2 regions of the Streptomyces sp. NPDC021093 genome follow, and region 1 is predicted to be linked to the other one. Evidence: riboswitches for the same ligand, from Rfam matches in the RefSeq annotation. Region 1 holds a riboswitch; the other holds the start of a gene.
The links. A riboswitch is a leader RNA that binds a small molecule or an ion and turns the genes downstream of it on or off. The one in region 1 is predicted to bind cyclic di-AMP.
Positions count from the first base shown of each region.

Region 2: it holds a riboswitch for cyclic di-AMP, as region 1 does, so the genes downstream of both, ACH4SP_RS38160 (M23 family metallopeptidase) here and ACH4SP_RS23485 (NlpC/P60 family protein) in region 1, are expected to answer to the same signal.

Region 1 is NZ_JBIRQJ010000007.1:320,772-323,973, reverse strand. It holds gene ACH4SP_RS23490 (hypothetical protein) at 49-402, shown strand; gene ACH4SP_RS23485 (NlpC/P60 family protein) at 419-1,687, opposite strand; cyclic di-AMP (ydaO/yuaA leader) riboswitch at 1,685-1,856, opposite strand; gene pcrA (DNA helicase PcrA) at 2,090-3,202, shown strand, end outside.
Region 2 is NZ_JBIRQJ010000016.1:140,019-143,220, forward strand. It holds gene ACH4SP_RS38155 (GntR family transcriptional regulator) at 1-512, opposite strand, end outside; gene ACH4SP_RS38160 (M23 family metallopeptidase) at 726-1,520, opposite strand; cyclic di-AMP (ydaO/yuaA leader) riboswitch at 1,534-1,702, opposite strand; gene ACH4SP_RS38165 (M16 family metallopeptidase) at 1,934-3,202, opposite strand, start outside.

The DNA of each region.
Region 1 (3,202 bases):
CCCGCCCTGCCGCGATCCCCCTGCTAACGCCTGGCTAGGCTCCGCCCCATGGATGTACTGATCAATGTTTTCGTAGGACTCCACATCATCGGCATCGCCTCGCTCCTCGGCGGCTTCCTGACCCAGATGAAGGCGATGGGCGCGGGCACCGCCCGCTTCACGCCCCCGATGCTGCACGGTGCGCTGACCATGCTGGTCACCGGCATCGCCCTGGTCGGGCTCAACCAGGCCCAGGACCACACCCTCAACAACGTCAAGCTCGGCATCAAGCTGGCGATCCTGGTGGTGATCCTGGGCCTCGTCTACGTCAAGCGCGATGACGAGAAGGTGGAGAAGGCGCTGTTCGGCGCGGTCGGCGGGCTGACGGCGGTCAATATCTTCGTCGCCGTCCTCTGGACCTGAGTTCCGGCGGGACCGGTCAGGCCGGCCGTACGCTCCCGTAGATCGGCATGTAGTAGATCGACTCCTCGCGCACCTTCGCGTTCGGCTTCGGTGCGTGGATCATCATTCCGTTGCCCTTGTAGATGCCGACGTGGCTGATGTCGTCGTAGAAGAACACCAGGTCACCCGGTTTGAGGTCCTTCGTCGCGATCCGGGTGCCGACCTTCACCTGGTCCCAGGTGGTCCGCGGCAGGGTCACCCCGGCGGCCCGCCAGGCGGCCTGGGACAGCCCCGAGCAGTCGTACGAGGAGGGGCCGGTCGCGCCCCAGATGTACGGCTTGCCGATCTGGGCGCGGGCGAAGTCCAGCACCTTCGCGGCCTTCGTGGAATACGAGCTTCCGGAGCCGGAGCCGGAGCCGGAGCCGGAGTCAGAGCCGCTGCCGGAGCCCGAGCCGCTACCGGAATCCGTGCCCGTGCCTGTGCCCGTACCGGTACCGGTACGGGTACCCGACCCGGATCCGGACCCCTGCCCGGGCTCCTTCTCCTTCTCTTCCTCCCGCTCCTTCTCCCTGGCCGCCTCCTCCGCCTGCTGCCGCGCCAGCTCCTCCGCCTTGCGCTTGGCCTCCGCCTCGCGCTTGCGCTCCAGCTCCGCGAGCTTGGCCTTCTCCTCGGCGGTCAGCCGCGACAGCAGCCCGCGCGCCTGCCCGAGCTTGTCCTGTACGTCCTGCTTGGACTCCCGCAGCGAGGCCTGCGACGTGGTCAGCCGCTCCAGACCGCGGGTCGCCACGGCCCGGTGCTTCGCGGCGGACTGCTGCTGTGCGCTGTAGTCGGCGACCAGCTTCTTCTGCCGATCGGTGGTCCGCGCCATCAGCCGCCGCGAGTCGAAGTACGACTGCGGGTCGTGCGCCAGGAGCAGAGCGGCCGTGGAACCGACCGATCCGCTGCGGTACTGGGTGGCAGCGAAGGTACCGAGCGCCCGCCTGGCCTCGTTGAGCTTGTCGGTGCGCTGCGCGACGTCGTCGAGGAGCCCGTCGAGCTTCTCCTTCTGCTGCCGGGTGGCTTCCTTGGCCGCGTTGTACTTCTGGGTCGCCGTCCCGGCCTGCCGGTAGAGGTCGTCGACCTTCTTCTGCACCTCTTCGACCGAGGGCTTCGGCGAGGCGGGTGCGGTGGGCGCGGCCTGGGCGGACTGGGCGACCAGGCCGACGGTGACCAGGGCGGCGGTGGTGACGCCGAATCCGGGAGCGGTGGAACGTATCAGCGACGTGGCGCGGGTACGCGGCTTGCGATGCGATGCCAAAGCAGGCATTCCTTCCGTGGACCGCCTACCGGGTTAGCTGTCGGGTTCGGGCGGACTGACGGAAGGTGCCCTACGGCCCAGGTGTGTGTGGGGGACGGGCCGATTCACCCCGGTGATGCGTGTGGGTCCCCGGTTCCGAACCACCGTGCGGGCGGCGCGAATTCGGCGTGAGGGCACCGTTCCGGCGCGGTTCGCCGAGGGGGGTACGGGCCGCTCGCGCAGCACCGTAGCCAATCCCCGTGACGGGTGGGAAGCCTGATGTTCGATATGCCCGATACATTTTCGTGACCTTTGCAAGCGGTGAGGGTCGGGTCACGGAAGGTGGTCGCGGGTGGTGCTGGGCAAGGTCACGGACGGTGGTGGCGGAAACCGGGACCTGCTGTCAGTGCGGCCGCCTAGACTCGGTAGGCGATGAGCAGCCTCTTTGACGACAGCTTCCTGGCCGACCTCCAGCACAAGGACGACGCGGCCCCGCCTCCCCCGGAGGACACCGATGACGGTGCCCCCGCGGAGGAGGTTCCGCACGACCTCTTCCAGGGCGCCTTCGACGGCCCGCCGCCGCCCCGCGACGCGTACTACCGGGACGGCGCCCCCCGCCCGGTGGTCGACCCGGCGGCCCTGCTCGACGGGCTGAACGACAACCAGCGCGCAGCCGTCGTGCACGCCGGATCGCCGCTGCTCATCGTGGCCGGAGCCGGTTCCGGCAAGACCCGTGTGCTCACCCATCGCATCGCGCACCTGCTCGCGGCCCGCGGTGTGCATCCCGGCCAGATCCTCGCGATCACCTTCACCAACAAGGCCGCGGCCGAGATGAAGGAGCGCGTCGAGGCCCTGGTCGGCCCGCGCGCCAACGCGATGTGGGTGTCCACCTTCCACAGCGCCTGCGTCCGCATCCTGCGCCGCGAGTCCAAGAAGCTCGGCTTCACGAGCTCCTTCTCGATCTACGACGCCGCCGACTCCAAGCGTCTGATGGCCCTGGTCTGCCGCGACCTCGACATCGACCCGAAGAAGTTCCCGCCGAAGTCCTTCAGCGCCAAGGTCTCCAACCTGAAGAACGAGCTGATAGACGAGGAGACCTTCGCCGGCCAGGCCGCCGACGGCTTCGAGAAGACCCTCGCCCAGGCCTACGCGATGTACCAGTCCCGCCTCCGCGAGGCGAACGCACTGGACTTCGACGACATCATCATGACCACGGTGCATCTGCTCCAGGCGTTCCCCGACGTCGCCGAGCACTACCGGATGCGCTTCCGGCACGTGATGGTCGACGAGTACCAGGACACCAACCACGCCCAGTACACGCTGGTACGGGAGCTGGTCGGGCCCTCCGGCGAGGGCAAGGCCCCCGGTGAGCTGTGCGTCGTCGGCGACGCCGACCAGTCGATCTACGCCTTCCGCGGCGCGACGATCCGCAACATCCTCCAGTTCGAGGAGGACTACCCGGACGCGAAGACGATCCTGCTGGAGCAGAACTACCGCTCCACCCAGACCATCCTCACCGCCGCCAACGCCGTCATCGAGCGCAAC
Region 2 (3,202 bases), on a different contig from region 1:
GCCCACGTCTCGGCGGGCCTGGCCGGCCGCTCCACCACGTACATCCAGGCGATCTTGTGCTTGAGCTGGGCCAGCAGGGTGATCAGGCCGGGGCTGCCGGACGCCTGGGCCAGGGTCTCGTGGAACCAGCCGGTGAGAGAGGTCAGATCCTCGCCATCGGCCCGCCCGGCCCGGTCCTGCCCCAGCCTGACGAGCCCGCGGAGCACCTTGAGGTGCGCCTCCGTCCGCCGAACGGCCGCACGCGCCGCACCGAGCGGCTCCAGGAGCGTACGCATCTCCAGGAGGTCGGCGGCCTCCTGCGCGGTCGGCTCGGCGACGCAGGCGCCCGCGTGCCGGCGGGTGGTGACGAAGCCCTCGGCCTGCAGGGTGCGCAGCGCCTCGCGGACCGGGACGCGCGAGACGCCGTACCGGCGGGCCAGCAGCTCTTCCGTGAGCCGGCTGCCGCGCGGCAGAGCTCCGGACACGATGTCGTCGCGAATCGCCGTACACACCGAATGCGCGGGAATGCGCATGCCCGGACCTCCGTCTGCCCGCCGAATCCTTCTCTCAACTCTATTGCAACGCGGCGGAATTACCGAAGAAAATCCTGAACTCTGGCCTGAACTCCAGCCTGAACTCCGGGGAGAGCGCACACAGAAATGCCCCGGCTCGTGGAGAGCCGGGGCATTCCCGAACAGCAGGTACGGCGACGCGTGCAGCAGCAGGTGCGGCAGCCGCGGGTGCGGTCAGACGCCGACGCCGTGGCCGCGCAGGTACGCGACCGGGTCGATGTCCGAGCCGTACTCGGAGGAGGTGCGGGCCTCGAAGTGCAGGTGCGGGCCCGTGGAGTTGCCCGTGGAGCCGGAGAGGCCTATCTGCTCGCCGGACATGACGGACTGGCCGACGGAGACACCGATCGAGGAGAGGTGGCCGTACTGGGTGTACGAGCCGTCGTTCATCCTGATCACGATGTTGTTGCCGTACGCCCCGCCCCAGCCGGCCTCGACGACCGTGCCGGCACCGACGGCGACGACGGAGCTGCCCGACGAGGCGTGGAAGTCGACGCCGGAGTGGCTGCCGGAGGACCACAGCGCGCCACCGGACTTGTAGCTGGTGCTGACGTACGAGTCCGCGACCGGCAGCCGGAAGGCGTTGAGGCGCTTGCGCTCGGCCTCGCGGGCGGCACGCTCGCGCTCCTCGCGCTCCTTCTTCGCCTTGGCCTCGGCCTTGCGCTTGACCTCCGCCTTGCGGGCCTCTTCGGCCTTCCGCTCGGCCTCGGCCTTGTCGTACGCCTGCTTCTGGGCGGTGGCCTGTGCCTCGACCTGGGCGGTGAGGGTCTCCGTCACGGTGTTCTCCATGACGACGGCGCGGATGGTGCCGGTGTCCTCGGCCGACAGGTCGTGCTCGGCGGCGATGGCCTGCGGGGCCAGCGTTCCGATGACACCGGTCGTGGTGAGGGCGGCGACTCCGGCGATGTTGGCGCTCTTGCGCGACAGCACGGAGGGACGCCGGTGCTTCCCGGCGGCACGGGTGAACGCCATGAAGTGGCTGTTTCCTTTCCTTCCTTCTCGCCTACCGGGTTAGCTGACGGGTTCGGAGCAGGAAGGTCTCCTACGGGCCCCACCGGCCCGTGAAGGGCGATGGCGTCCGATTCACCCCAGGGACTGAGTGGGTCCCCGGCTCCCCAGGCTCGCGCCTGACGGGGACTCGGCGATGACTGCCCGGTGCCGCGGTTGCGGCGCACTCTGACGGACAGCCGGACCGACGCTAAGCGGCACTTCTTTCAATCGCCAAACAGACAGCCCTTTTTGTAACGGAGCCCACACGGCAGACAGGCAACCTCTCCAATAAATCGGACATAAGGGAGGACCCCGACGACTCGGGAGTCATCGGGGTCCTTCTTGTCATGCTTTGTGCCGGTCGTACGAACGGCCTTGTGCGGCCCTCCGACCGGTCAGCCGGTGACGACCGTGACCTCACCGATGTTCAGCGCCCGTACGGGCTCCGCGATCTGCGAGGCGTCGCCGACCAGGATCGTGACCAGCTTGTCCACCGGGAACGCGTTCACGACGGCCGCCGTGGCCTCCACCGTGCCGGTGGTGGCGAGCCGGGCGTACAGCTGGGCCTGGAAGTCGTCGGGCAGGTGCTGCTCGACCTGGTCGGCCAGCGTGCCCGCGACGGCGGACGCCGTCTCGTACTTGAGCGGGGCGACCCCGACCAGGTTCTGCACGGCGACGTCGCGCTCGGCGTCGGTGAGGCCCTCGGCCGCGAGCGTCCGCAGGACCTTCCAGAGGTCGTCCAGGGCGGGCCCGGTCGACTCGGTGTCCACGGAGCCGCTGATGGCCAGCATGGCGGCGCCGCTGCCGTCCGCGGCGGAGCGCATCACCTGGCCGAAGGCGCGCACGCCGTAGGTGTAGCCCTTCTCCTCGCGCAGGACGCGGTCCAGGCGCGAGGTGAGGGTGCCGCCGAGGCAGTACGTGCCGAGAACCTGGGCGGGCCAGACGCGGTCGTGCCGGTCCGGGCCGATGCGGCCGATCAGCAGCTGGGTCTGGACGGCACCCGGGCGGTCGACGATGACCACGCGGCCGGTGTCGTCGGCGGTGATCGGCGGGACCGGGCGCGGCGCGGCGGTGTTGCCCGTCCACTCCCCCAGGGTGTCGGCCAGGACGGCGTCCAGGTCGATGCCGGTGAGGTCGCCGACGACGACGGCCGTGGAGGTGGCCGGGCGGACGTGCGCCTCGTAGAAGGCGCGCACGGCGGCCGAGTCGATGGCCTTGACCGTCTCCTCGGTGCCCTGGCGGGGGCGCGACATGCGCAAGGAGGCCGGGAAGAGCTCCTTGGAGAGCTGCTTGGCGGCCCGCCGGGACGGGTTGGCCGCCTCGTGCGGGATCTCGTCGAGCCGGTTGCGCACGAGACGGTCGATCTCGCCGTCCGCGAACGCGGGCGCGCGCAGGGCGTCGGCGAGCAGGCCGAGCGCCTTGGGCAGCCGGGAGACCGGCACTTCGAGGGAGACCCGGATGCCGGGGTGGTCGGCGTACGCGTCGAGGGTGGCGCCGCAGCGCTCCAGCTCGGCGGCGAACTCCTCCGCCGAGTGCTTGTCGGTGCCCTCGGTGAAGGCGCGCGACATGATCGTGGCCACGCCGTCCAGGCCCTGGGGCTCGGCCTCAAGAGGTGCCGCGAGGTTGACCTCGACGGCCACCAGCTTCTGGCCGGGGCGGTCGCA